Regions from separate parts of the Paenibacillus sp. Pae15 genome, predicted to be linked through region 1. Evidence: predicted binding sites of a transcription regulator. Region 1 holds the regulator's gene; the other holds the start of a gene.
What was found. The regulator LexA, encoded in region 1, represses DNA repair genes until DNA is damaged. The targets are predictions, from matches to a motif close to CGAACATATGTTCG.
Positions count from the first base shown of each region.

Region 2: addB (helicase-exonuclease AddAB subunit AddB) is a predicted target of LexA. The motif match lies at 8,416-8,429, and genes of this name have one in related genera.

Region 1 is NZ_JALJRM010000036.1:684-15,696, reverse strand. It holds gene tatC (twin-arginine translocase subunit TatC) at 1-136, shown strand, start outside; gene NR121_RS22275 (HAD family hydrolase) at 258-914, shown strand; gene NR121_RS22270 (TetR/AcrR family transcriptional regulator) at 1,027-1,239, shown strand; partial or broken gene NR121_RS22265 (carotenoid oxygenase family protein) at 1,615-2,255, shown strand; gene NR121_RS22260 (DL-endopeptidase inhibitor IseA family protein) at 2,259-2,894, shown strand; gene NR121_RS22255 (hypothetical protein) at 2,869-3,174, shown strand; gene NR121_RS22250 (hypothetical protein) at 3,373-3,501, opposite strand; gene NR121_RS22245 (AAA family ATPase) at 3,691-4,668, shown strand; gene hflX (GTPase HflX) at 4,854-6,176, shown strand; gene NR121_RS22235 (methionine gamma-lyase family protein) at 6,180-7,430, shown strand; gene NR121_RS22230 (MerR family transcriptional regulator) at 7,637-8,050, shown strand; gene glnA (type I glutamate--ammonia ligase) at 8,141-9,478, shown strand; gene NR121_RS22220 (SDR family oxidoreductase) at 9,695-10,594, shown strand; gene lexA (transcriptional repressor LexA) at 10,851-11,471, opposite strand; gene yneA (cell division suppressor protein YneA) at 11,615-11,980, shown strand; gene NR121_RS22205 (DUF896 domain-containing protein) at 12,071-12,265, shown strand; gene NR121_RS22200 (aldo/keto reductase) at 12,282-13,271, shown strand; gene NR121_RS22195 (hypothetical protein) at 13,296-13,805, shown strand; gene NR121_RS22190 (HAD family hydrolase) at 13,830-14,621, shown strand.
Region 2 is NZ_JALJRM010000003.1:3,294-18,306, reverse strand. It holds gene NR121_RS03125 (hypothetical protein) at 1-248, shown strand, start outside; gene prmA (50S ribosomal protein L11 methyltransferase) at 598-1,578, shown strand; gene NR121_RS03115 (site-2 protease family protein) at 1,589-2,266, shown strand; gene NR121_RS03110 (16S rRNA (uracil(1498)-N(3))-methyltransferase) at 2,420-3,190, shown strand; gene mtaB (tRNA (N(6)-L-threonylcarbamoyladenosine(37)-C(2))-methylthiotransferase MtaB) at 3,192-4,598, shown strand; gene NR121_RS03100 (NUDIX hydrolase) at 4,683-5,111, shown strand; gene deoC (deoxyribose-phosphate aldolase) at 5,112-5,795, shown strand; gene NR121_RS03090 (class I SAM-dependent rRNA methyltransferase) at 5,816-7,186, shown strand; gene NR121_RS03085 (nitroreductase family protein) at 7,250-7,822, shown strand; gene addB (helicase-exonuclease AddAB subunit AddB) at 8,539-12,249, shown strand; gene addA (helicase-exonuclease AddAB subunit AddA) at 12,246-15,013, shown strand, end outside.

The DNA.
Region 1 (15,013 bases):
TTCCATTACGGTCACGCCGCCGGATTTCATATCCGATATTCTGGTAATTATCCCGCTGCTGCTGCTTTATGAATTCAGCATTTCGTTATCCAAATGGGTGTATAAGAAGAAGCTGACGCTGGCGGCGGAGTCCTGATGGCTGCGTGCTGCGCTTGCCCCGGAAGGCAGGCGCTTTTTTGTTAGAAGTAAAAATATGCTATCCAAGGAACTCCGGACATAGTACGATAGTTTACAAGGAATGAAGGGAGATGACGAACGTGATCCAAGCGGTGGTGTTTGATTTCGACGGGCTGATTGTGGATACGGAGACGCCGGAGTTTGAATCGTTTCAAGAGATGTACCGGCAGCACGGCTGTGAACTGACTCTTGACATTTGGGGGCAATGCATCGGAACCGGACCGGAAGCCTTTAATCCTTATGATGATTTAGAAGCGCGAATAGGCCGGGCATGGGATAGGGAGGCAGCACGTCAAAGGCACAAGATGACCTATGAGGAGAAAATGCGGCATGCGGACGTACGTCCGGGCGTTCGCGCCTATTTGCAGGAAGCGAAAGAACTGGGTCTGCGCGTCGGCCTGGCCTCAAGCTCATCGCGAGCATGGGTTACCGGTTATTTGGAGCGTTTCGGTCTCCTTCCGTGGTTTGATTGCATTCGTACGTCCGATGATGTGACCAAGGTCAAACCGGACCCTGAGCTGTACAGGAAGACGTTGGAGGGGCTTGGCGTACGTCCTGAGGCGGCCGTAGCGTTCGAGGATTCGCCTAACGGAGCGCTTGCGGCCAAGCGTGCTGGCATGTGGTGCGTGATTGTACCGAACAGCGTTACCGCCAAACTTCAGTTCGGGGAGTATGATCAGCGTTTGAGTTCCATGGAAGAACTTCCCCTGCGTGAACTAATCGTTAGCCTGGCGTAATGCAAATCCGATGAAGAGGGCTCTTCAAAAAAGTGAAAACAAACCGACTGACGGTATGTATCATAAAAATACAGACCTACGGTCGGTTTTTTTGGAATTAGAGGAGGATCAAATGGATCAAAATACATTTCAATTTATTTTATCGACGACCGAGCAGCTGATTAAAGAAAAGGGATGTCAACAAACGACTCTGCAGGACATTATGGAAAGAACCGGCTTGTCTAAAGGAGCAATATACCATTATGTGAAAAGCAAGGATGAGCTGTTCGGGAAAATTCTATTAGGCTATATGGAGGAATTAAATCATAGCTTCCATGAAGGTTAATCAATCAAAGGACAAGGATGTCCGGAAGCCTGTTCAAGCTCTTGTATCCTCGTTTGCTGAGAGAGAAGTAAGTAATCTCATTTTTATTTATTTATTAAGCCAAAGACATAATATGAAAACGGTAGCGATTTTGGAAGAAGTACATCAAAATTCTTTGTTGTTGTCTGAGCATGGATCAAGGTTGGGCAAGAGCACGGCGCCATACCGGCTGATGTAGATGCCAAATCCTTTGCTTCCATGTTTGTCACCTTGTCCTATGGATTACGCATAAACCAGCTGCTGGACAAAAATCCGGATCGTCAGGCTGCGAAGCTGCAGGATATGTTCCGTTTCATGGTTGGTACGCTTAAAAAAAGCGAGCAATAGGAGGAAGTTATGCAAACATTTCACATGGGCCTAACAACATTGGAGCAAGAAATGGTGGAAGGCGATGCGGGTTTTGGTTACCACGAGATTAATGCATATGAGAAGGGTTCCGATATTATTGTGGATGTTTGTATGTCGGAAAACGCCGCTGCAGTGAACAATTTGTTTATTGATCAAATGATGGGAGAGAAATCGGCGCAGTCCCATCCCAAGTTCAAACGATTCACTCTGCTTCCTGGTACATCTAATGCGCGGATTGAGATATTGTCTCCCGAAACGATAGAGCTTCCGGCTATTCCTTATCAACGCTTTAACGGACGGGAATATCGTTATGCCTATGGAATCAGCACAAGTCAGCTTCGTCCGGAAAACGTAAGCAACCAATTGATCAAAATCGATACGCATACAGGTGAATCCTGGATTTGGCATAAAGAAGGCAGTTATCCGGGTGAACCGGGATTTGTTCCTTCTCCCGGAGCAACAGCGGAGGATGACGGCCTCTTGCTTCCGTAGTTTTGGACGGCTTGAAAGGAAGGTCCTATTTGTTAGTATGTAATGCCCGCAACTTGGAGGAGGTAGGACGGGCTGAGGTTCCTCATCACATTCCTTTTGGTTTTCACGGCTTGTATACGAATGAGAGAGGGTTGTAATAGATGGATCGGAAAAGGGTGATACGAGGGATATTCATTTCTTTATTCATCAATGTCGGGTTGCCGGTATGGGTCTTCAAAGTCCTGGAGAATCATATGTCGGAAGTAGCGGCTCTGTCCATCGCTACATTAATTCCACTGATCGATACCCTGGTTCATCTGCTTAAACACAAGAAGAAGCTGGATGTCTTCGCTGCTTTCATGGCCACCGGGTTTATTCTAAGTATTGCAGCTGTTCTGCTGGGCGGCGACGGACAACACATCAGCGAGTCCTTTTCCGTTCCGGGGAAAGAACATCCTTACCGTTGGATGGGCAGCGATTTAGATACGAAGGACAAATTCATCTCCTATATCGAAGAGATCTATACGCCTGAACAGGCGGAGGCTTATTGGAAAAAGCAGACGGAGAACGGCTCTATTGTGGAAATTGAAGGGAAATTGGCCCAACCTGAGGCTGACGGCGGAAGTATGACGGGCTGGGCAGATGCCAAGGCGACATTAATCCAAGACGGCAAAGGAACGAGATCCTTCCGTTTCCAAGTACCGCTCTTTGATGAATTTGAAGAAAAAACAATTAAATTGCGCTATGTCGAAGGCAAAGGATGGCGTATCGATGAGCCGGTGGATACGATCCGGTGAAGCGCTAAAAAAATCAGGATGGGGCCTCTTGGGTGATCCGTACCGCACCGGAAGAGGTCACTGTAAGAAACGCGGATCTTGCGGGCGAATTGACTTTGACCAAAGCCAAGGGTACTGTCACGTCATCAATGATCAATTGAATACTCACGATATTCAGGTGGTCAGTGCTGAAAAGGATGGGAGCTTGGTGATCGGAACGTATAACCGGTTTTCTCGGGATCAAGAAAATGGGGCTCACGGTATATACCGCATTGAAACGGACGGCAAAGTCGAGAAATAGAGCGACCTGAACGGCAGGCTTTACTCTGATCTGAACGGAAACATTTATGTGCTGGACCGTAAACTGAATCAGATCCGAATATGACAAAAGGCTGCAGCCAAACTTGGTATATTATAAACTGTTCTCCATCATCATCTCAAAGTGAGGTTGATGCCTTACGAAAAAAAGGGCGGTCCCTAGGGGCCGCCTCATTGATTATCAGCTCGCGTTTATAAATAAGCTTTCTGGTTCGTTATTGATGCTTTCCTTATTCCATTCCTTGAACATTCCCAAACTGATACCCCGCTGTTCAACAATGTCTTCAATCTCCAGCTCTTTTCGGTCCATCGTGATCGTCCCCGCCCATAAGTTCGTCAGTTCAATTTTATTATACAAAAGTCACGTGAGTAAACAGAAGGATGTGTCGATTATTGTCTCATCCCCTATTCAAAAATAGGAAGCCTTAGTACAAGCGCCAAAAGTTTAAAACATGATCACAGCGGCTTGATGCATAAAATGAGTGAAGAGGTGAGAGCGATGGAGGAGGACACGCGTAAAATAACCAAAAGGGACCGTCAAATTAATGTTGTCTTCAACAACCAGGAACCGCCTGCAGCGCAGATGATCGAAATTAACGGGAAAACCATACCTGCGCATCTCGAAACATTTTCGGACATTTTTAAAGAGCTTGACGGCATGATTGGTCTTGAAGATGTTAAGGAACTGATTTTCCAAATATATGCGGTGCTTCAAATCAAGCAATTTCGAACGGAAGCCGGCCTGCATGCGGGGTCTCATGTGTACCACATGATTTTCAAAGGAAACCCGGGGACAGGCAAAACGACAGTGGCCCGAATCGTTGCCAAGCTGTTTAAATCGATGGGCGTCTTGTCCAAAGGGCATCTGATCGAGGTGGAGCGTGCAGACCTTGTTGGAGAGTACATAGGCCATACGGCGCTAAAAACCCGTGAAATGGTCAAAAAGGCGCTGGGCGGGATTCTGTTTATTGATGAGGCCTACAGCCTGGCGCGGGGCGGAGAGAAGGATTTTGGCAAGGAAAGCATTGACTGCCTCGTCAAGGCCATGGAGGATCACAAGAACGACTTTATCCTGATCCTGGCCGGGTACCCTGATGAGATCGATCATTTCCTGCAAACGAACCCCGGGCTGCCGTCACGATTTCCCATTCAAGTTGATTTTCCTGATTATCAAGTGGATCAGCTGATCAAGATATCGGAGAAAATGGCTTCCGAACGCGAATATGTGTTAATGCCCGAGACGATAAAAAAAATAAAAGAGCATCTTTATATTCAAAAGCTGACAGAGCTGCATTTCAGCAACGCGAGATATGTCAGAAATTTGATTGAGAAAGCCATACGGTATCAGGCGGTTCGGTTGTTAAGCAAAGCCCAGAAGCCGAACAAACAGGATTTAATGAATTTGCTCCCGCAGGATTTTAATCTCTATGAAGATCAGCTGACGAATCCGTTTAGAAAAAAACAAATCGGCTTATAACAATACGGTTAGGAGTCATCAAGAGGGTTTGTAACGCTTTCAGTCCGGAAAGAATCATTATAAATTCATCATTGAATTGTAATTCGGCGAAGGGACGTTTACAATGAACGTGAACGTTCCTTATTCCTGTTTCTTGCTTCAGTGCGAAGCAGTGGAGATTATAAAAAGGAGAAGTATAAACATATATGAAAAAAACATCTTACGAAGTGATGCCGAACGCACAGGAAAAGGCCATCCTGGTCAGTCTCGTTACCGCTGAGCAAAAAATGCGGGAAGCCTATGATCCGGAATTTTCGCTTTCCGAGCTCGCCAGTCTGGCGGAGACGGCAAAGGTACAAGTGCTCGGCTCGCTTACGCAAAATAAGGAATATGCCGATTCCAAATGGTTTATCGGCAGGGGCAAGGCCGAGGAGCTCAAAGCCATGATCGAGGAAACCGGGGCGAATACCGCCATTTTCGATCAGGAGCTCTCGGGAGCTCAGGTGCGGAATCTGGAGCAATTTCTGGATGTCAAAATCATCGACCGGACACAGCTCATATTGGATATTTTCGCGCAGCGCGCAAAAACGCGGGAGGGGATTATTCAGGTGGAGCTGGCCCAGCTGACCTATCTGCTGCCGCGGCTGTACGGTCAGGGCAAAAATCTGTCCCGGCTCGGTGGAGGTATCGGAACGCGCGGTCCCGGGGAAACGAAGCTCGAGACAGACCGCCGTCATATCCGCAACCGGATCAGCGAGCTGAAGCGGCAGCTGCAGGAGGTTGTCCGGCATCGGAGTCTGCACCGGGAAAGACGCAAGAAGTCCGGTGTGTATCAAGCCGCGCTGGTAGGCTATACGAACGCGGGTAAATCGACATTATTGAGGCAGCTGACCCATGCGGATGTATATGTCGAGAACCAGCTGTTTGCCACGCTTGATCCGACGTCGCGTTCGCTGAAGCTGCCAAACGGATTGGAGATCGTGGTTACGGATACGGTAGGCTTCATTCAGAACCTGCCGCATGATTTGGTAGCTGCTTTTCGGGCCACATTGGAAGAAGTCTGCGAAGCCGATTTGATTTTGCATATTGTGGACAGCTCTTCCAAGATGATGGCAGCCCAGATGCAGGTGGTCGACCAAGTGCTTGAAGAACTGGGCGCCCACGGGAAAGATCGGATAACGGTATTCAACAAAATCGATCTTTGCCCGCCGGAGCAGGCCGATATGCTGACGACGGAAGGGGAATTCCTGAAAATATCCGCTTTTCGGGAGGAAGATTTACTTCGGCTCAAAGAGCGGATTGAAGTCCGTATGACGGGCGGCAGCCGTTCCTTCCGGATTCCGGCGGACAAAGGGGATATGATCTCGCTGGTCTACCGCATTGGCGAGGTGCTTGAGAATGAGGTTGACGGCAGCGATATGCTGTTTAAGGTAAGAGTAAATCACAAGGCATTCGATAAAATCGGTTATATGCTGGCTGCCTACGATGCAGTCCGGCCTGCTGAGGGAGAACAAGGGAGAGACGTCTAGGGTATGTTTACGGATCGAGTGCTCCGTTTGATGGAGCAAGCTGAGCAAAAAATCGAGGAGAAGCTGAAAGATATTGACCGTGTGGTCGACCGGAATCAATGGAAGGTCATTCGCGCTTTTCAAAAGCACAAAGTGAGCGATTATCATTTTGCCGCTTCTACGGGCTATGGGTATAACGACCGCGGCCGTGAAGTGCTGGATCTCGTATATGCCGATGTGTTCGGGGCGGAAGCGGCCCTGGTCCGTCCCCATTTCGTATCGGGAACCCATACGATCGGCACGGCATTGTTCGGCGTGCTCCGGCCGGGTGACGAGCTGCTCATGATCACCGGAAGACCTTATGATACGCTGCATAAGGTCATTGGGAAGCCGGGTGACGGAAACGGATCTTTGCAGGATTGGGGAATTTCGTATGGCGAGGTGGGATTGCTCGAGGACGGATCGCCCGATTATGCCGAAATTGCCCGCCGGATCGGCCCGAGCACCAAGGTGGTCGGAATCCAGCGGTCGCGCGGCTATGCCTGGCGGCCGTCTTTCACCGTTTCCCGGATTGCCGAGATGGTTCGTTTTGTCAAGGAAATCCGTCCCGATATCATCGTCTTTGTCGATAACTGCTACGGTGAGTTCACAGAGCTGGTCGAGCCGACCGAGGTCGGTGCCGATCTGATGGCGGGCTCGCTGATTAAAAATCCGGGAGGAGCCTTGGCGGAGACCGGGGGATATATCGCGGGCAAAGCCAAGTATGTAGAGCTGGCTTCGTATCGATTAACCGCTCCGGGGATCGGGGGGGAAGTCGGGGCTATGCTCGGTACGACAAGATCCATCTATCAAGGCTTGTTTCTGGCTCCTCATCTGGTTGGACAAGCCGTGAAAGGCTCGGTGTTCGCCGCCGCGGTGTTCGAGCAGCTCGGATTTACGACAAGCCCGCATTGGAGCGACCCTCGCACCGATCTTATCCAAGCGATTCAATTCACGGGCGCCGAGCATTTAATCGCTTTTGTACAAGGGATTCAGCAAGCCGCCGCGGTTGACGCTCACGTCGTGCCGGAACCATGGGACATGCCCGGCTACGAGCATCCCGTCATTATGGCTGCAGGTACCTTTATCCAGGGCGGAAGCCTGGAGCTGTCTGCCGACGCTCCGATCAGGGAGCCCTATATCGCTTATATGCAGGGAGGATTAACCTACTCCCATTGCAAGATGGGTGTGCTGACGGCCATTCAAAACATGATCGACCGGGGACTGCTCGCTTAATTCCCGCAGCTCGGCCAGCTATTTCACTTGCCAAAGCCGCGGACAAGCTCTGACGGCTGCTGCTCAGGAGCAGGACTTATTGCTATAGGAAGTTAGCCGCTGTAATCAAAAATAACATATGGCATAAACCTAACACAGCTTGACATATGTTTTCCGGTAAGGTTACAATAGAGGTAAGGTTCCAGAGTAGCTTAGGAGTGATGGTCATGACTGATGAAATCCGCAGAAATATGGCGCTCTTTCCGATCGGCATCGTAATGAAGCTGACCGATTTGACCGCCAGACAAATCCGGTACTACGAGCAGCATGAGCTCGTCATCCCGGCCCGGACCGGAGGAAACCAAAGGTTGTATTCGTTTAATGATGTAGAACGTCTCCTCGAGATCAAGGATTTGATCGAGAAAGGCGTTAACATCGCCGGGATCAAGCAGGTGCTGCTGCCGGTTGATAAGGATTCCGAGGATGCTACCATACTCAATGAGCAGACGGAAGTCAAGCGTAGAGAGCTGAGCGACACGCAGCTTCACCGGATACTGAAACAACAGCTCTTGGGTGGAGGCCGGCGTCCTAATCAAGTGTCCTTGATCCAGGGAGAATTATCCCGTTTTTTCAGAAAGTAGGCTTTGACCGGAGCATGTCCGGTACCGTTTTCAAGCGTACCGGGCATGCTCCGTTAATTTTGCCACTTAGTTTAAGGAGGAGATTTCACAGTGACAGATAAGAATTTCACCAAAGAAGATATTCTGCGCATCGCCAAGGAACAAAACGTAAGGTTCATTCGACTTCAGTTCACAGATTTGCTTGGAACCATCAAAAATGTGGAAATTCCTGTAAGTCAACTGGAGAAAGCCCTCGATAACAAAATGATGTTCGACGGTTCCTCGATTGAAGGTTATGTGCGCATTGAAGAATCGGATATGTACTTATACCCCGATCTGAATACTTGGGTCGTGTTCCCTTGGGTAACGGAAGACCGTGTTGCCCGCTTAATATGCGACGTGTATTTGCCGGATGGCCGTCCGTTCCCGGGCGACCCGCGCGGTATTCTGAAATCCGTATTGAGAGAAGCCGAAGAAATGGGCTTCACCGCAATGAACGTCGGGCCTGAGCCTGAGTTTTTCTTGTTCAAAACCGACGAGAAGGGCAATCCGACGACAGAATTAAACGACCAGGGCGGCTACTTTGACTTGGCACCAACCGACCTTGGCGAGAACTGCCGTCGTGAAATTGTACTTACGCTGGAAGAAATGGGATTCGAAATTGAAGCATCTCACCACGAAGTGGCTCCGGGTCAGCATGAGATCGATTTTAAATATGCGGACGCGATTAAAGCCGCGGATCAAATTCAGACCTTCAAGCTGGTCGTCAAAACCATTGCCAGACAGCACGGTCTGCACGCCACGTTTATGCCGAAACCTTTGGTCGGAGTGAACGGTTCCGGAATGCATTGCCATCAATCATTGTTCAACGGCAAAGAGAATGTGTTCTATGATGAGAGCGATAAGCTGGGCTTAAGCGAGACAGCCAGACAATACATGGCCGGCATACTGCGGCATGCCCGCGCTTTTGCCGCAATAACCAATCCGACGGTCAACTCCTACAAGCGGCTTGTACCAGGTTATGAGGCGCCTTGTTATGTGGCTTGGTCTGCAAGCAACCGCAGCCCGATGATTCGTATTCCTGCATCCCGTGGCGTCAGCACACGCGTGGAAGTGCGGAATCCGGATCCGGCGGCGAATCCTTACCTGGCTCTGGCGGTCATGCTGAAGGCCGGTCTCGATGGCATCCGGAACAAAATGCAACTGCCGCCTCCAACGGACCGCAACATTTATGTGATGAGTGAAGAAGAGCGGGAAGAGCAAGGCATTCCAAGTCTTCCGCTTGATTTGAAGCAGGCGTTGGACGAGCTGCTCCGCGACGATGTCATTTGCGACGCGCTCGGCGATCACGCACTTGCACACTTCATAGAGCTGAAAGAGATCGAGTGGGACATTTACCGCACTCAGGTTCATCAATGGGAGCGGGATCAATATTTGACGCTTTATTAATCGGGGAATCCCTTGGCGCTTTAAGCGTTAAGGGATTTTTCTTTTTGTGGGCATTATTCGTTTTTTTGGCTGACCTCTGTAAGTAGAATGAGGCTCCATAGGCGCGGCCATCGCTTTTTCCCTTAGCGGAGTGGACGCAAGTTCCAGCCAGGCTGCACAGTTACGATCCTGCTGGAATACAATAGGCCATCTGAATAAGAAGTTCAGGAGGTCAATATGATACCCGTTTATCCCTATTATGGAAAAGAAACGAAATGTACCGAGGAGCCGGTTGCATTCCCGCCTCAACATCAGCCGGTGCAGCCCGGACTGGAGTACAAAATGACGCCCCGTCCGATTTTTGAAAACCCGCACTACGTCGGCAGCGGCAAGCTGCGCGGCAAGGTTGCAATCGTTACCGGCGGTGACAGCGGCATCGGTCGGGCGGTCGCCGTCGCCTTTGCCAAGGAAGGAGCCGATATAGCCATCCCGTATTTATATGAGCATCGGGACGCATACGAAACAAAACAGCGCATCGAGCAGCTCGGCAGAGCATGCTTGCTCATACCCGGCGACCTGAGGATGGAAACGGTGTGCCGGGAAGCGGTATATCAAACGCTCCGCACCTTTGGAAAAATCGATATCTTGATTTTGAATCAGGCCGTTCAGTTTCCGCAGGAAAGCGTGTCCGACATTTCCGCCGAACAGCTGCACAATACGTACAGCACGAACATTTACCCGATGTTCTATATGACGAAAGCCGCGCTTCCCTATCTGAAGCCGGGAAGCGCGATTGTGAATACGGCCTCGATCACCGCATATAGAGGTGCACCCGAGCTGATCGATTATTCTTCCACAAAAGGAGCCGTCGTCTCGTTCACGCGTTCGCTGGCTCTATCCTTGGTGAAACGGGGAATTCGGGTCAATGCCGTCGCTCCGGGGCCAATCTGGACTCCGCTGATCGTCTCCAGCTATTCGGCGTATGAAGTATCGCGCTTCGGCCTGGATACTCCGATGAAGCGTGCAGGGCAGCCGTTCGAGCTGGCTCCGGCTTACGTGTTTCTGGCATCAGATGATTCCAGCTATGTGACCGGTGAGGTTGTTCATGTCAACGGTGGAGCTATGGTGACGACGTAGATTTTTGGTTTTTCTAATTGAGCATCATATATAAACAAGCCTAAACAAGCCGCTTATCCGCATAACGCCGGAACAGGCTTATTTTACGCAGATCATATGCTTGCAAACGCTCAACAAGATTTCCTGCGGTGCACTGGGCTCATAAAAAGTGGATTTCAGCGGTAAAATCCTTCCTCGCTTTCCAAAGACTCGCCATAAATGCGTTGATATAAAAAATCCCTTTCAACCGGCGGAATCGGCGGTGAAAGGGAAAAAATTATTGAATATTTCTGAATACACCAATGACTTTGCCCAAGATCGTGACGTTCTTGAGTCTCAGCGGCTCCATCGTCGGGTTCTCAGGCTGCAGTCGAATATGATCCTTTTCCTTATAAAAGGTTTTCACTGTCGCTTCATCGTCTTCGGTCATGGCAACGACAATATCTCCGTTATTGGCGGTTTGCTGCTGGCGTACGATAACATAATCCCCGTTATGAATACCGGCCTCGATCATACTTTCTCCGATTACGCTTAGCATAAAGACGTTATCATTTTTTACATAATGGCTGGGCAGCGGGAAGTAATCCTCGATGTTCTCCGTCGCGGTAATAGGTACGCCGGCGGTAACGCGCCCGATCAAAGGCACTCTGGCAACCGATACGGAGAATGCGCCGTCCGCCGAGCTTCCGTCCAATATTTCAATAGCTCTCGGCTTCGTCGGGTCTCTGCGAATCATTCCTTTCTTTTCCAAACGTTCCAAGTGCCCGTGAACTGTGGAACTGGATGCCAGTCCCACAGCCTCTCCGATCTCTCTTACTGAAGGGGGATAGCCTTTTTCTCTGACCTCATTCTTGATAAAGTCTAGAATCGCCTGCTGCCGATTGGAAATTTTGCTCAAGATCATCACTCCATTTTTGGTAATCATTACTTAGAAGTATAACATAGAACCGGAGTTCGTACAAACATAAGTTCGAATAAATGGTTGACACAAACAAATGTTCCTGATAGATTAAAAACAGAACAAATGTTTGGAGGTCGATCATGATGATTCAAAATTCTCGGCTTATACATAACTATCATTCCCGCCAGGTAATGCTAACCAAGCATAATGATAATAATAAGGGAACATATGTTCACGCTGCCGTTTTGGGTGCCTTGCTTTTTTGTGCAGTGTTCTTTATCTCTACGATGTTCAGCTTCTTTTTTGACCAAGATGTTCATGCGGCATCCTCGCAGCCTCAGATATATTCTTACGTGGAGGTTGAATCGGGGGACACGCTTTGGAGCATTGCCTCTCAATATGCGGACCAAGGACAGGATATAAGGGAATATATACATCAGATCAAAGGGATCAACCATCTTAAGAATTCCCATTTGCAAGTAGGACAAAAATTGTTGCTTCCCTAATCGCTGCGCATGTGCCGTATTGCTTCTCTTGACAATCAGATTCGGTAATGTCAAAGTATAATTTGAAATGACATTACCGGGAGGATCGGCATGAGTGAATCGAATCATGATGCATTGGTGCGGCGAATTAACGAATTGGCCCGCAAAGCGAAATCGGAAGGGCTAACCGATGCCGAACTGGATGAACGCAATGGATTAAGAAGGAAGTATATCGATTCTTTTAAAACCTCCTTGCGTGGTCAACTGGATAACATCAAGTTTGTTGATCAGGAAGAGAAGAAGTAAGAAGGGGGGTTAAGGGATGAATTATCGTGTTTTGGGCAAAAGCGGAATTGCCGTTTCCGAGCTTTGTTTAGGAACAATGACATTCGGAAATACGACAAACGAACAAGACTCGATTGAAATGGTTCATCGTTTTTTGGATCGCGGAGGAAACTTTATTGATACGGCGGATGTGTATGTCTCCGGTGTTTCCGAAGAGATCGTGGGAAAAGCGATTCGGGAGCGTCGTTCCGATGTGATCTTGGCGACCAAGGTACGCTTTCCTACAGGTAATAATGTCAATCACGTCGGTTTATCCCGAAAACATATTCTCGACGGTGTGGAAGCCAGTCTTCGTCGATTAGGCACTGATTATATCGATTTATATCAAATGCATGTATGGGATCAAATTACGCCCATAGAAGAAACATTGAGAACTTTGGATGATCTGGTTACTTCAGGCAAAGTACGGTATATCGGCTGCTCCAACTTTTTGGCCTATCAGCTGATGAAATCATTAAGCATCAGTGACTTTAATCGTTATGCCCGTTTTATCTCCATTCAACCGCAGTACAGTTTAGTATGCCGTACAATGGATCGTGAGGTTTTGCCTCTTTGTTTGGAGGAAAACGTTGGTGTGATCCCTTGGGCTCCTCTTGGCGGCGGCTTCTTGACAGGAAGATATGTTCGTGGACAGGAACCGACGGAAGGGCGTTTGGCGTCTAAAACGGGAGAAAGCCGTTGGGAAATTCGCAATACGGAGAAAAACTTCCGCATTCTGGATGAATTGATTTCGGTTGCCCATGAGACGGACAAGACCCCGGCTCAGGTGGCATTGAACTGGTTGATTCATAAACCGGGCATCACTTCTCCTATTTTTGGCGCGCGGACATTGGAACAATTCGAGGAAAACATGGGAGCGGTGGATTGGAAGCTGGACGACTCCTTGTGGCAGCGTCTGGATGATGTAAGCGCTCTGGAATACGAATATCCAACCCGATTTATTGATAAATTTTCGCGCAAGGTGTAAATGACGATATAAGGGGCACTCATCATGTCACGTAAGTGGGAACGTATGGTTCGTAAAAATACGAAAATTTCTAATATGCAGCGGAGGAAGAGCGGAAAAGGTGAGATATCGGGAGTAAATGCCGACGGTTCGGTCATATTCAAAGGCCGGAGCTGGTTTTTGCCGATGCTGCTCGTGGCTACCGGTGTTTTTTGCTTTATCGTGTTTCGGAATCAACCCGGGCAAGAACAGCTGTATTGGATTACAGGAGCAAGCTATATATTTCTGGCGTTACTGATTTATTGGATTCGGCGCCCTTTTTTGAAAATCGATAAAAAAACCTTATCTTCCCGCCGATTTGGTGGGGACCGTTTTTATGACGCGGACCAAATCAAGGATATTACCATAAGCAAAGACGCGATAGTCATTAACTTTAAGGCAAAAGGAAAACGGTGGGTTTTCACCAAGATCTATCATATGTTTCCGATCGATTCCGCCAGAATCAAGCTTCAGGAGTATGCTGAAAAATACAACGTAACGTTAATACAAGATTAACATCTGGAAAGAGGAACACTTTTTATGGCGATCAAAGCAGTACTTTTTGATTTGGATGATACGCTGCTGTGGGACGACCGCAGTGTGAAAGAAGCTTTTCAAGCAACCTGTGCTGAAGCGGCTAAACATTATCAAGTGGATCCGGATCAGTTGGAGGAAGCCGTACGACGTGAAGCCCGCGCTTTATATGAATCGTACGAGACGTTCCCGTTCACAAAAATGATCGGAATTAACCCGTTTGAAGGACTCTGGGCGCATTTTACCCAAGGGAAACAAGAAGAATTTCGCAAGCTTCAAGCGCTGGCTCCCCAATACCGTACCGAGTCTTGGACACGCGGGTTGAAAGCGGTAGGCATTGAAGACAAGGAGCTTGGCTATAAACTTGGAGAGCTGTTTCCCGTAGAACGAAGAAATCGCCCTATCGTCTATGAGGAAACATTCGAGGTGCTGGAGCAGCTGAAGGGCCGGTACCAGCTGCTCCTTTTGACGAACGGTTCGCCCGATTTGCAACAGGAAAAGCTGGCAGGCGTTCCTGAGCTTGCTCCGTATTTTGATCATATCGTCATCTCCGGAGATTTCGGTCAAGGGAAGCCGGCGGCTGCGATCTTTGAACACGCAATGGGTTTGTTAGGGATTCAAGCGGATGAAGGTGTGATGATCGGGGATAAGCTGACGACGGATATTCTCGGCTCCAATACCGTCGGTATGCGCAATATGTGGATCAACCGCCACGGCCTAAAGCGTACGGATGACATCGTACCGTCGCACGAAATCAAAAGCTTGCGTGAGATTCAATCGGTCATCGATTCGTTGTAAATTGGTCCTAATACTTTATCATATTGTCGGTAAAAGAAAACCCCTCTGTTAGGGGAGGCCACTGAAAAAGTCCCTTTGGATTAAAAAAGGTACAGTCCCTAAAATAAATGAGAAGGCTGTACCTTTTTTCCTGTATAATTAAGCTATTCGATTCACCTGGTTTTATTGGCATGGGAAGATTAATGCTTGTGATCACACCTAATGTTCCCGTATTTTCTCTTTAGAAATCGTTTGGCCTGAAACCCCATACAATGATTCATTCCAGCCAATAGCATTTGGATATAAACCGTCCCCCGTACGGTTTGACTCAGTCTTAGAGCAACTGGCTAGTAAAAAGTTCAATATATGAAAAAGTAACCGACTTGATTGAAGTCGGTTACTTCGTTTTAATG
Region 2 (15,013 bases), on a different contig from region 1:
ACGGCGTTGATCACGTGATGAATCCGATCACAAGCGACTTTCCGGGGCTTGGCTACTTGACGCAAAGCGCCGATTTCGACAGCCGGGATGCGGCGGTGTTGGCTGCGGCGGACGTAGACGCCAGCGGCTTGGCAGGCGGGGCGGAATCGGACCTGACCGGCAGAGACGTTGTGTTGGCGGTTGTTGTGGACGAAAGCATATATGAACAGGCTCTCCGCGTCGTACATGAAGGTGGAGGCATTCCATAAATTTGAATGAATAGCTGGCACCCGTTCAGGATGCCAGCTATTCATTTTGGAATTCATAGGCCTTCTGAGGTAAATATGATTCTAGACCAGCCGGTTTGTTAACGATAAAGATAAAAATGATAAATTTGTAGACGTGTGATTACCGCATCTTCAAAACAATGAAAACAAATGATTTCAAGAGCGGCTGCCCCCCCCCATAACCATAACCTCTCTGTGCACGAAGTATAGGTTTTGATAAGGACCTGACCGGCAGACAGCATTTCTATTCTATGAAAAGTTTTACCCGTATGACGAATTGTTGTACAATAGGCGTAATGTGCTTTTTACCGAATGGAGGCTGGATAAGTTAATGCGATGGCATGAAGTAACGGTTCACACAACCGAAGAAGCGATCGAAATGATCTCGAATTTTATACATGAGCTGGGAGCCGGCGGGGTATCGATTGAAGAGTCGGGCACGCTTAACAAGCAGAGGGATACCTCGCTCGGACAATGGTACGAGCTTCCGCTGAACGATATACCCGAAGGGCGGGCTGTCATCAAGGGATATTTCTCCGAAGGTACCGATATGGAGGCTATTCTGCTTGAGCTGAAGCGTTCTGTGGAAACGCTGAGAGAGTACGATATAGATACGGGCGAACCTACATACGAGTTGAAGGAAGTCGACGATGAAGACTGGGCGAACGCATGGAAGCAGTATTTTAAGCCGCTTCGCATCACCGACCGTCTCACGATCAAGCCGACTTGGGAGGAGTATACTCCAGGACCTGACGAGCTGATTCTGGAGCTTGACCCTGGCATGGCGTTCGGTACGGGAACACATGCCACGACGGCGCTTTGCCTGAAGACACTGGAGAGAGTCATTCAAGGCGGAGAAGATGTGATTGACGTAGGGACGGGCTCCGGCGTTCTGGCGATTGCCGCGGCGAAGCTGGGAGCAGGCCGCGTGCTTGCGCTCGATCTGGATCCCGTCTCCGTGTCCAGCGCAACGGAGAACGCCAAGCTGAACGGCTTGGAACGGCAAATTACGGTGAAGCTGAGCGATCTGCTGCAGGTGATCAATGAGCACCGTGCCGCCGGAGCTTCCGAAGGTACGCTTGGAGTGAAGCTGCCCGTACAGGTCGTGGTGGCGAACATTTTGGCGGAAATTATTCTGATGTTTGTTGACGATGTGTATGAAGTGCTGGAATCGGGCGGAACCTACATCGTATCCGGGATTATCAAAGCAAAAAAGGCGTCCGTGGAAGAGGCGTTGACAGCTGCCGGATTCATCATAACGGAACGTCACGAGGAGCAGGATTGGGTCGTGCTCGTCGCCAGAAAGCCGTAGGTGAAAGAAGATGGACTGGAGTTCGTTTCTGGCATTCCCGGTCGAGCAGATGCCTTTCGTTTTTGTGATGCTGCTGATCGCTTTCACCGTGCATGAGTTTGCTCATGCTTATGTTGCCGACAAATTCGGAGACCCGACTCCCCGGACAATGGGGCGGTTAACGCTCAATCCGCGCGTGCATCTGGACTGGCTCGGCATGATCTTTTTTCTCATTATAGGGATTGGATGGGCCAAGCCCGTGCTCGTGAACCGGAGTCATTTTAAATATCCTAGAAGGATGGGCATTATCGTATCTTTCGCGGGGCCCTTCAGCAATCTGGCGCTTGGATTTATCAGCTTGATCATCCTGTACGCTTTGCACTATTTCAACCTGATGTCCGGGATGTCATCCGGCATCCATATGGCGGTCAATCTCTTTTTGACGCTGATGGTGACGCAGAACATCTTTTTGTTCATCCTGAATCTCATTCCTTTTCCGCCGCTGGACGGCTACCGCATTCTGGAAGACCTGCTGCCGCGCCGAATTTTGATGAAAGTGAAGCCGTATGAGCAGTGGCTGTTTTTTGCGATTCTGCTGATGTTTTTCATTGAACCGATTCGTGCGGTAACACTGGGACCCGTCTTTGCGCTGCGGGAACCCATTCTGGCATGGTTTCAAGCGATAGTCAGCCTATTGTTCGGAGGATAAATTTGTTGTCAGGTTCCTGCCTGAAATGGTAAAATACTGCGTTCTTGTTCGGAATACTGGTTTTTACGGTAAAAAAGGTGTATGATGAAGGTTGACCGTTTTTACTTTATGTATAAGCGGTCAGACTTATTTTCACGGAAGAGACGGTTTACCATGCAAAGATATTTCATTCAGCCGGAGCAGTTTACAGACGAAACCGCAACGATAGCCGGAGACGACGCACACCACTTAACCCGGGTGATGCGGGCGAAGCCGGGCGATACATGTATAGTGAGCGACGGCATAAGCCGGGAGGCCTTGGTCAGATTGCAAACGGTAGATCCTCGGCAGGTTGTTGCCGACGTGATCGAATGGCTGCCGATGGACAATGAGCCTGCCGTGGATGTTTGGGTGGCGCAAAGCCTGCCTAAAGGCGACAAGATGGAACTGGTTATTCAAAAGGGAACGGAAATCGGGGCGTCGCGTTTTATCCCTTTCGTGTCTGAGCGTACCGTAGTTCAATTGGACGGCAAAAAAGAAGGAAAGCGGCTGGAGCGGTGGCAGAAGATCGCCAAAGAAGCGGCGGAGCAGGCTCATCGCAATCGCGTGCCGCAAGTGGACCCGGTTGTATCCTGGAAGGAACTGCTGCGTCTGGCTCAAGAAGCCGATGCGGCTTGGATTTGCTATGAGAAGCAGAGCGTTCAGGAGCTTCGGGGACAGATCCGCAAGGCGATCTTGTCTCGCAAGAATGAAGGCCGCCGACAAAGGCTGCTGCTCATGATCGGGCCGGAAGGCGGGTTTACTGAACGGGAAGCGGCAGAGGCGGAAGCGGCTGGCTGCCGCGTCGTCAGTCTGGGCAAACGCATACTTAGAACGGAGACGGCCGCCATGGTCGGGCTCACGTGTATTTTATACGAATCCGGAGAGATGGGAGGAGAACAGTAACATGGCGACAGTCGCTTTTCACACGCTGGGCTGTAAAGTCAACTTTTATGATACGGAAGCGATCTGGCAGCTGTTTAAGCAGGAAGGATACGAACAGGTCGATTTTGAATCGACGGCGGACGTATATGTCATTAACAGTTGTACAGTGACAAATACAGGGGATAAAAAAAGCCGGCAAATGATCCGGCGCGCGATCCGCAGAAATCCGGAGGCGATTATAGCGGTAACGGGCTGCTACGCCCAAACGTCGCCCGCCGAAATCATGGCGATTCCGGGAGTCGATCTGGTGATCGGGACGCAGGACCGCGACAAAATTATGCCTTATATAAAACAATTGGAGCAAGAACGCAAACCGATTAACGCCGTGCGCAACATTATGAAAACCCGCACCTTCGAGGAACTCGACGTGCCGGATTTTGCCGACCGCACACGCGCTTTTCTTAAAATTCAAGAGGGCTGCAACAACTTTTGCACCTTCTGTATTATTCCGTGGTCGCGCGGTCTGATGCGCAGCCGCGATCCTCAAAGCGTGCTGAAGCAGGCCCGCATGCTGGTGGATGCCGGGTACCAGGAAATCGTGCTGACGGGCATTCATACCGGCGGCTACGGAGAGGATATGGAGGACTACAGCTTGGCCAAGCTGCTATGGGATTTGGATAAGGTGGAGGGTTTGAAGCGGATCCGCATCAGCTCCATCGAGGCGAGCCAAATTACCGATGAAGTGCTGGAGGTCCTGCAAAAATCGGACAAAATGTGCCGTCACCTGCACATTCCGCTGCAGGCCGGAGATAATGACGTGCTGGCGCGGATGCGCAGAAAATATACGACGGAGCAGTTCGCACAAAAAATCGAGCACATTCACCGCATCATGCCGGGTGTAGCGATTACGACGGACGTGATTGTAGGCTTTCCGGGAGAAACGGAAGAGATGTTCCGCAATGGATACCGGTTCATGGAGCAGATGAAGTTCTCGGAGATGCACGTATTTCCGTACTCCAAACGGACCGGTACGCCGGCCGCCCGTATGGAGGATCAAGTGGACGAGGAAATTAAAAACGCCCGGGTACATGAGCTCATCGATTTGTCGGAGCGGATGCAGCTTGATTACGCCAAACAGTTTGTGGGTCAAGTGCTGGAGGTTATTCCCGAGCGCGACTACAAAGGACAGCCGGGCAGCGGTCTGATCATGGGCTATTCGGACAATTATCTTCAGCTTGTGTTTGAAGGCAGCGAGGATTGGATCGGTCAGATATGCCATGTGAAGGTGACCGAGGCCGGGGTGAATGAGTGCCGCGGCGAAATCGTCCGCGTGCCGGAGATCGTGTCTGTGAATCCGTCCCCAAGGAAAACGGCCGGCACAAGCAGTGTCGATGCCATTCCTGGTCAAGCGGCAAAAGCTATCGTATAGATTGGGAAAGGAGAGGATTTCGTTGGGCAGCATGTTCCGATGAAATCCTTTCGATTTCTTTATATTCAGAAAGGATGAGGTCCAATGAAGGAAATTTCGGCTGGAGGCGTCGTGTACCGCAAGGTCGGGGATCGCCTGCAGGTGCAAATGATTCAAGACCGCTATGGTAAAATTACGCTGCCTAAAGGGAAAATGGAGCCCGGAGAGACGATCGAACAAACCGCGCTGCGCGAGATTGCGGAGGAAACGGGGATCGTCGGGAAGATTGTGCAGCCGCTGGAGAAGATCACTTATCAATTTACATTGTCCGGCGTAGGCGTTGTGGACAAGGAGGTACATTATTATTTGGTAGAGGCGACGGGCGGAACGCTGAAGGCTCAAGTAGAGGAAATTCTCGGAGTGGAGTGGCTCGATCCGCTTGAGGCTTGGCAGCAGCAGATCCAATCGGGATACGGAAATAACGATTCGGTTCTCAAAAAAGCGCTGGAAGCGCTTGGATACGAGGTGAGCTGAATGAACGGATTTCAGGTAAAGGAACTGCCTTCATACATTGATCATACGCTGCTGAGGGCCGATGCGGACCGTGAGGCGATTCAAAAGCTCTGCGAAGAGGCCAGGCAGTACGGATTTTACAGTGTATGTGTGAATGGCGCCTGGGTTCCGTTATGCCGGGAGCTACTGCAGGATTCGGGCGTAAAAATCAGCGTAGTATGCGGGTTTCCTTTAGGTGCCGGCGACAGCTCGGTAAAAGCGTTTGAAGCGGCTGCAGCCGTGGATCAGGGAGCCGATGAAATCGATATGGTACTGCAAATCGGGAAGCTGATTCAGGGCGATTACGACGCCGTCCGCGACGATATACGTGCCGTCGTGCAGGCTGTAAAGGGACAAGCGATCGTTAAAGTCATTCTCGAGACGGGCGTCCTGACCGATGGGCAAAAAACGGCTGCCTGTCGTCTGTCCGAAGAAGCGGGAGCCCATTATGTCAAAACGTCAACGGGATTCGGTAAAGGGGGAGCTACGGTGGAGGATGTGGCACTTCTGCGCCGCAGTGTCTCTTCTTCCATCGGTGTAAAAGCATCCGGGGGCATCCGTGACCTGGAGACGGCGGTCAAGATGATTGAAGCCGGAGCGACCCGGCTTGGGACAAGCTCAGGAGTCGCATTGATGTCGGGGCTTGCGGGCTCGTCGTTGTATTAATCCTTTGGAGGCTTAAGGCTATGGCAATGATTTATTTGCAGAAAAAAAGGAAACAGCGGCTCGAGGAGGGGCATCCTTGGGTATTCCGCTCGGAAATCGAACGGGTAGAAGGAGAAATCGTCCCGGGCCGACTTGCTCGGATACATACGCATACCGGCCAGTTCCTCGCGGCCGGCTACTACAATCCGGCGTCGCAGATTGCGGTCCGGGTTGTTTCTTATGAACCGTTGGAGGAAATGAACCGGGATTTCTTTATTCGCCGCCTGCAGCAGTGTAAGGACCATCGCGAGCGGTTTCTTCCGGATGCTAGAAGCTTTCGCCTGGTCTATGGAGAAGCCGACCTGCTGCCGGGATTGATCGTTGATAAATTCGAGGACGTGCTGGTTGTCCAGATCCTTACGCTGGGGATGGAAGAGGCCAAAGAGGCCTTACTCGACGCTTTAATCGAAGTGATGCGTCCGGCAGGCATCTATGAGCGCAGCGATGTGCCGGTGCGGGAGCTGGAAGGTCTCACGCAGCGCAAAGGGCTCCTTTATGGCGAATGCCCGCGATATGTGACCATACGGGAGAATGGGTTGCTGCTGGAGGTCGATATCGAGCAAGGCCAGAAGACGGGATATTTCTTCGATCAGCGGGAAAACCGGGCGGCCCTGGCTCCGCTGATGAAAAACTGGGGCAAACGAAGCGGTATTGAGCTGAGGGAGAAGGTGCTCGATGACGGAACGGTGAAGCGGGTTCCCGTGAACAAAAGCGGAGCCGAGGTGACCTTTCCTTACTGGGACGGCGCTACGGTGCTGGAGTGTTTCTCGCATACGGGCAGCTTCACGCTGCATGCATGCGCGTACGGGGCGAAGAAGGTGACCTGCCTGGATATATCAGAGCATGCGGTGGAGACGGCCAAGCGAAATGTCGAACTGAACGGGTTCGAAGACCGGGTAGAGTTTGTGGTGGCCGATGCGTTCGATTATTTGCGCGAGCAATCCCGCGGTCTGGATCTCCGCCGGGAACGGGCTCAGGCGGACCGGCGGAAGGTGGATACCTCCGTCCCTTTGGCGAATAAAGGAAGAACGTGGGACGTCGTCATTTTGGATCCCCCGGCTTTCGCCAAATCGCGAAGCGCTGTGGAAGGAGCGGTCAGAGGCTACAAGGACATCAATCTGCACGGAATGAAATTGGTCAATGAGGGCGGTTATTTGGTGACGGCTAGCTGTTCTTACCATATGAGGCCGGAGCTGTTTCTGGAGACGGTTCACGCTGCGGCAGTGGATGCAGGCAAAACGCTCCGCTTGATCGAATTCCGCAGCGCCGGAAAGGATCATCCCCGAATTTTGGGAGTGGAAGAAGGAAATTATTTAAAATTTGCTATATTTGAAGTGCGCGGCAGGCGATAACCGAAAAAGCTTTGCAGCGCTGAGATACCGTTTAAGAGGAGAGGTGTCGTTAAATTGGGGAACATGCGTTTGAATGAAGCGATTCGGGGACGGCGCAGTATCGGACGGGTGAAGCAGGAGCCGATCACCCGCGAACACATAGAAGAGGTGCTGGAGGCGGGAAACTGGGCGCCAAGCCATCACGGTACCGAACCGTGGCGTTTCTTCGTCATGACGGGCAAAGGTCGGCAAGCGCTGGCGGATGCTTATGCCGATATTGCTTCAGAAGCAGCTCCACAGCTTACGGGGGAGGAGCTTGAAGCGATGCGGGCGAAGCAGGCGGCCAAAGCGTTTCGCGCACCGGTTGTGATCGCTGTGGCGGTTTCGCCGTCGGATCGAAAGGGAGTGATCCGGATCGAAGAGTTTGCCGCAGCGCACGCCGCTGTGCAAAATATGCTGTTGACGGCGCATGCATTGGGCCTTGGAGCGATTTGGCGCTCCGGCGAACCGATGTACCACCCGCGGATGAAGCAGGCTTTTCAGCTGACCGAGAAGGAAGAAATGGTCGGGCTGCTGTATATGGGGATTCCGGATATGCCGCATCCGGAAGGCAAACGGAAACCGGCAGCGGATAAAACGGTTTGGATGACGGATTGACGTTCAGCAGATGCAAATGGATAACAGAAGGGCGATATCCGATACGGATACCGTCTTTTTGGCGTAAGGGGGCTCATTTTAACACAAAAAACCCTGTTCATTCCATAGGGGGAACGAACAGGGCTTCAACCTGCACAACCGGAATCCATCATTTTACACCTCTTTATACTGCATCGAACGAAGGACGGAACATGCTCTTATTCGATGTCGTTATATCCGTATTTTGCCAACAATTGATAAGACTCTTCTCTTACTTCCAAGAAATAATCGATAAACGAATTTAAAAATGTAATCATTGAAAATGACCTCCTCTTTTTATTTGCGGGCTTTTTCATCGTGGTATGCTGTGTTATGCCGGTCTTACAAACGGTAGTTTTTGGCTTTGCCGTAGCTTTATTATCGCTCCGGCCGATGCCTTTTGACAAAGTCGATATCTTTTCATGAAAGCGGCAATCATTGCCAATGAAAACCAATGAAAACGTAAATCATAGACCATGCTCTTACGATTTCGGGGTTTTACGCAGGATTTCATTGCCAATCGAAAATAAACCAGGAGGATTGGATGACCGCAGGTTCAAAAAATGCTCACATCAAGAACGTTTGTTCCTGTTTTTGAAAATATGTTATAATGACCAAAACCTCCCTTTTCCCAACACATGAGGATTTTGGTAGAATAATAGAGTTGAGGTAAATCCTACGCAACGGAGGAAGCGATCATGGCGTTTCGTTTTGTGCTTGGCCGTGCCGGGAGCGGAAAAACGACGTTTTGTCTGAACGAAATCAAACAAAAGCTCATGGAGAAGCCGGAGGGGCGTCCGCTGATTTGGCTTGTGCCGGAGCAGGCGACGTTTCAGGCGGAGTATGCGCTTGTATCCGCGCCTGAACTGGGGGGAACGCTGCGGGCGCAGGTTCTCAGCTTTCGCCGTCTGGCCTGGCGGGTTATGCAGGAGGTTGGGGGGACGGCCCGTCTTCCGATCGATGAAACCGGGAAGAAGCTGTTGCTTCACCGGATTATACATAGGAATAAAGAGCGTCTGCGCCGATTTCAAGCGTCTGCGGATCAAATGGGTTTCTTGGACCGTTTTAATCAGCTGTTCAGCGAATTTAAACGATACTGTATCACATCCGAAGGGCTTAGCGGATTTTATTCGGAGCGTTTCGGATCCCAGAGCGGCCCAAGCGGTTCATTGGAGGACAAGCTGCACGATCTGCAGTTGATTTATGCCGAATTCCAGACTGAACTGTCGAAGCTTTACCTGGACGGAGAAGATTATTTGACTCTGCTTGCCAGGCAGCTTGGCGAATCGGATTACGTTCATGGCGCCGAATGCTGGGTGGACGGATTTCACGGGTTTACGCCGCAGGAATTCGCGGTGCTGGAGCAGCTTGCCCGGCATGCGGGGAATGTGACGCTTACGTTGTGCCTTCCCCGGCCATATGTGAATGGGGAAGGTCTGCATGAGCTTGATTTGTTCCACCCGACGGCACGCACGATGCTGGAGCTGCAGGAGCGGCTGCGGCAGCAGGCTATCCATGTAACGGATCATATTGTGCTGCCTGATTCCCCTCCCGCCCGCTTTCGGCATAATCCGATGCTTGCTTATCTCGAAGCGCATTGGGGGGACGGAGTCAAGAGGCCGTTTCCCGAACCCGCGGAGGTCCGCAAAGGAACGGGTTCGTCCGTCCGTATCTCCGCAGCGGTCAGCCGCAGGGCGGAGGTAGAGGGGGTGGCCCGGGATATTGTAAAGCTTGTGCGGGACGAAGGCTTGCGTTGGCGCGATATATCCGTTTCCGTCCGCAGTGTTGAAGCCTATGGTGATTTACTGGCCGGAACGTTCCGCGATTACGGTATCCCGCATTTCTTCGATCAGAAGCGTTCGGTGCTGCATCATCCGCTGGTGGAACTGATTCGCTCGGCGCTGGAGACGGTACTCACCCATTGGAAATACGATGCCGTGTTTCGATGCGTCAAAACCGGACTGCTCCTGCCCTTTGCGGAAGATAAGGAACTGCAGGGAGACCGCATACGGATCGACCGTCTTGCCATGGACCAGTTGGAAAACTATGTGCTGGCCTTTGGTATTCAAGGCTCCAAATGGACGGATCCGAAGGATTGGACTTATTCCTATAGAACGAGCCTGGAGCAGGATGATGCGGAGGCCGGTGACGCGGACGAGGCTTTTTTAACGAAAATCAATGCTTGCCGTCGGGCGGTAGCAGGGCCGCTTGGCGAACTGCAAAAGAAGCTGCGGGAGAAAACCGCGGTACAAGACCGCGTTCAAGCGGTATACGAGCTCCTCATCGGACTCCGGGTGCCGGATCGCCTGGAAGCATGGAGCCAGAGCTCGCTTCATTTGGGCGAGCCGGAGAAAGCGCGGGAGCATGCGCAGGTATGGGAGCGGGTTATGGATATGTTCGATCAGTTGATCGAGCTGATGGGGGAGCAGTCCGTATCTCTGGAGTTGTTTGCCGAATTGATCCAAACGGGATTGGAAAGCATCAAGCTCGGGCTTGTTCCCCCGACGCTTGATCAGGTATTGATCGGATCGATGGACAGAACCCGCTCCGGCCGGGTGAAGCACATGTTTGTACTCGGTGTGAACGAAGGCGTTATGCCGGCCAAAATAACCGAAAGCGGCGTGCTGACGGAAGTGGAGCGGGAACGGCTCGGCGCAGCCGGTCTTCAGACTGCCGAAGGCAGCCGCAGACGGCTGCTGGATGAATCGTTCCTGATCTATTGTGCATTCTGCACGCCGTCCGACGGATTATGGCTCAGTTATGCTTTGGCCGATGAAGAAGGAAAATCGCTGCTTCCTTCCGACGTGATCCGGCAAATCAAGCGGTTGTTTCCGCAAGTCAGGGAACGGCTGCTGTTGAATGATCCGGCTCCGGATGCGGCGTCCACCGAGCAGTTGGAATACATAGCGCATCCCGATAAGGCGCTGTCCTTGCTGGTTGTACAATTAAAGCAATGGATGCAGGGAGCTCCGATGAGCGGGGTATGGTGGTCCGTGTACAATTGGTTTGCCCGGCAGCCTGAATTCGGCGGCAGGCTTTCCCGAATGGTTCAATCGCTGCTCTATACGAACAAGGCTGTGGCGTTAAGCGATTCGACCAGCAAGCGGCTGTACGGAGAGCATATTGAAACCAGCGTGTCGCGGATGGAACGATTCGTCGCTTGTCCGTTTTCGCAATTCGCATCCCATGGGCTGCGGTTGAAGGAACGCCGGATCTTCCGCCTGGAAGCCCCTGACGTAGGCCAACTATTTCATGCGGCTTTGAGCAAGTTTGCCGAGCAGGTGGAGAAGGAGGGCATCGATTGGGGGGCGCTGACGGCCCGGGAGAGCGAAGAGCGGGCCGCGCTCGTTGTCGATGCGCTGGCGCCCAAGCTGCAGGGCGAAATCCTGCTCAGCTCCAAAAGGTATTTGTATATTGCCCGCAAGCTGAAGCAGGTGATCGGCCGGGCCGCTTTGATGCTGGGCGAGCATGCCAAACGCGGACAATTTCGCCCGATCGGGCTCGAAATCGGTTTTGGAAGCGGACAGGCGATTCCTCCGCTGCTCTACGAGCTGGACAACGGAGTTCTTATGGAGCTGCGCGGCCGGATTGACCGGATTGACCGGGCGGATACGGAACGGGGAACGCTGCTGAGGGTGATTGACTATAAATCAAGTGCCAAAATGCTGAACATGGCCGAAGTATATTACGGGCTGTCCCTGCAAATGTTGACTTATCTGGATGTCATTTTGACGCATGCTCCGATATGGCTGGGCACAGAAGCGGAGCCTGCAGGCGTCCTCTATTTTCATGTACACAATCCGCTGTTGAATGCCAAAAATGGACTGACTGCGGAACAGATCGATAAAGAGCTGAAAAAACGCTTCAAAATGAAAGGACTGCTTCGGGCCGATCCTGAAGTGATCAAGCTGATGGACAGCAGTCTGATTGGGGCAAGCGGCCATTCCGAGCTGCTGCCGGCGGCGCTCAAAACGGATGGCAGCTTCTATAAATCATCCTCTGTGGCATCGGAGGAGCAGTGGAATACGGTCAGGCGGTATGTAAGACGGACGATTCGCGACATCGGCACTTCGATGACGGACGGGCGCATTGATATCGAGCCGTATCGGATGGGGCAGTCCACCGCTTGCAGTCATTGCTCCTTCCGGCCGGTATGCCAGTTCGACACGCAGCTGGAAGGCAACGATTACAGGGTACTGCCTCCGATCGGCAAGGATCTCGTATGGGAGCTGATGGAAAAACAAACGGAATCAAAGTCGCGCTTCCGGCCATCCGCATCCCGAACCGCAGCCCTTGCTTCGTTGGAAGTCGCCGCTTCGGCAGAAGACGAAACGGATCAGCCCGCTGTAGAAGACGGGTTCATTCCGCCCTCCGGCAGCAAAGATAACGAGGGAGGCGAGACCAAATGACTGTAACGATCCCGAAGCCTGCGGGCAGCACATGGACGGATGAGCAGTGGAATGCCATTTCCGTTCGCGGTCAATCCATCCTGGTAGCGGCTGCCGCCGGTTCAGGCAAAACGGCCGTCCTGGTGGAGCGGATTATCCGGCGCATTTCCGATGAGAGAAATCCGACGGATGTAGACCGGCTGCTTGTGGCCACCTTTACCAAAGCGGCTGCCGAGGAGATGCGTCACCGTATCAGCGAGGCGTTGGAAAAAGCGCTCGCGGCCAATCCGGAATCCGATCACCTTCGGCGCCAGCTGGCGCTCATTCCAAGGGCTTCCATCACGACGCTGCATTCCTTTTGCATGGAAGTCATTCAAAAGCATTATCAGGTTATCGGATTAGACCCCGGGTTTCGTATCGCCAACGAAACGGAAAGCGCGCTGCTGCGTCAGGATGTGCTGGAGGAGCTGTTGGAAGAACGGTATGGAGACTCCGCCGAAGACGATCCTTTCTGGCGGCTGGCGGATGCGTTCAGTTCGGATAAAAGCGACGACGCGCTGTTTCAGCTGGTGCAGCGAATATACGATGATGCCCGCAGCCATCCCTGGCCGGAGCATTGGCTTGAGGAAAGCGTAGGAAGATTTGAACGGTGTTCGATGGCAGGAGAGAATCCTTGGCAGTCGAGCTTGCAGGCTTATATCCGCCTGGAGCTTCAGGGGATTGACGCCCTGCTGAGGGAGGCTGTCCGTACGGCCGAGGCCCCCTTCGGTCCCGAACCGTATTTGGCCAATTTGAATGAAGATTTAACGGTAATTCAATCTTTGCTTGAGGCGGCGGCCGATCCGTCCTGGCACAGACTTTATCAGGCGTTTCAGGGGGCGGGCTTCGGAAAGCTGAAGGCGTGTAAAGGCGAGCAGTACGATAAAGAGCTGCAGGAGCAGGTCAAAGCGCTGCGCAATGAAGCCAAGGAAAGGCTGGGAGACCTGAAGGAGGAACTGTTCGTACGAACTCCGGAGCAGTACGAGGAGGAACTGAGAATGATGGCCCCGCTCATGAGGACTCTGGCGGATTTGGTGATCGAGTTTGGGGAGCGGTATCGGAAGGTCAAGCTGGACAAAGGTCTTGTCGATTTCGCCGATCTCGAGCATTATTGTCTGCGCATCCTGAGCTCGGACCGATCCGCGCCCGGAGCGCCGGTGCCTTCTCAAGCCGCTTTGGAATACCGGGAACAGTTCGTCGAAGTGCTGCTTGACGAATATCAGGATACGAACCGCGTGCAGGAGGCGATCGTCGAGCTGATTTCGCGGGAATCTCCCGGCAACCGGTTTATGGTCGGGGACGTGAAACAAAGCATATACCGGTTTCGTTTGGCGGAGCCGAGCCTGTTTCAGGAAAAATATAAAAGCTTTACCCCGGACGGAGCGGATCCGGGAAGACGGATTGATTTGGCGCGCAACTTCCGCAGCCGCCGCCAAGTGGTGGACGGTACAAACTACATATTCCGCCAGCTGATGAACGAGAACGTAGGTGAAATCGCTTATGATCAAAAGGCGGAGCTCGTATACGGCGCAGGGTATCCGGAAACCGGGAATGGAAACTTTGACTTGGCGTCCAAGCTGATTCTCATCGACAGGTCGGCCCATGACGAGAGCGTGTCCGGCAAGAAAACAGAAGACGAAAGCGTGACGGATTCCGATCAAGACCCGGAGGCGGACGGCGCTTCGGAGGATCCGGCCGAAAATAGGCAGGAGCTGGAAACGGCGCAGCTGGAAGCCCGGTATATCGCGCAGCAGATTCGCCTCATGATGGGGATGGATGGCGGAGAGCCGTTTCGGGTGTTCGATAAATCCCTCAAAGGGCTGCGGCCGGCCGCTTTCCGGGATTTCGTCATTCTGCTGCGCGCCACTCAGCAGTGGGCGCCGGTGCTGATCGAGGAACTGCGGCAGCAGGGCATTCCGGCCTATGCGGAGCTGAATACCGGCTATTTTACGGCAACGGAGATTCAAGTGGTATTGTCTCTGCTCAAGCTTATCGATAATCCGTATCAGGATATTCCTCTGGCCTCCGTGCTCCGTTCGCCTATTGTGGGAATGGACAGCGAGGAGCTGGCGCATATCCGGATATGCAGCCGTCACGGAGCTTTTTTCGATGCGGTGAGAGCTTATGCGAGAAAGGATGAAACGGAGACGGAGGAAGCCGGAGAGCTTTCCGATCCGGATGGTTCGGAACCGTCCGGCGATGGCGATGGCGCGTATATTCCAAAAACGGAGACTCAACGCAAAGCAAGATCCTTCCTTGAACAGTTGAACGATTGGAGAAGGATGGCTCAGCAGGGCTCGCTTGCCGACCTGATCTGGGACATTTACAGAAAAACCGGCTATTTCGATTTCGTAGGCGGGCTGCCCGGCGGGCAGCAGCGCCAAGCGAATCTGCGCGCGCTCTACGATCGGTCCCGCCAGTACGAGGCGACCTCCTTTCGGGGCCTGTTCCGTTTTTTGCGTTTCGTTGAACGAATGCAAAACAGCGGAGGCGATTTGGGCACCGCCAGGGCTTTGGGCGAGCAAGAGGATGTCGTAAGGATCATGACCATTCACAAAAGCAAGGGGCTGGAATTTCCGGTCGTATTCGCAGCCGGTATGGCCAAGCCGTTCAACCGGCGGGATTTGACGGACAGCTTCCTGCTGCACAAGGAGCTCGGATTCGGACCGAAGTTGACCGATCCGAAGACGCGCGTCAGCTATCCCACGCTGCCGTGGCTTGCCATCAAACGCAAAATCCAGATGGA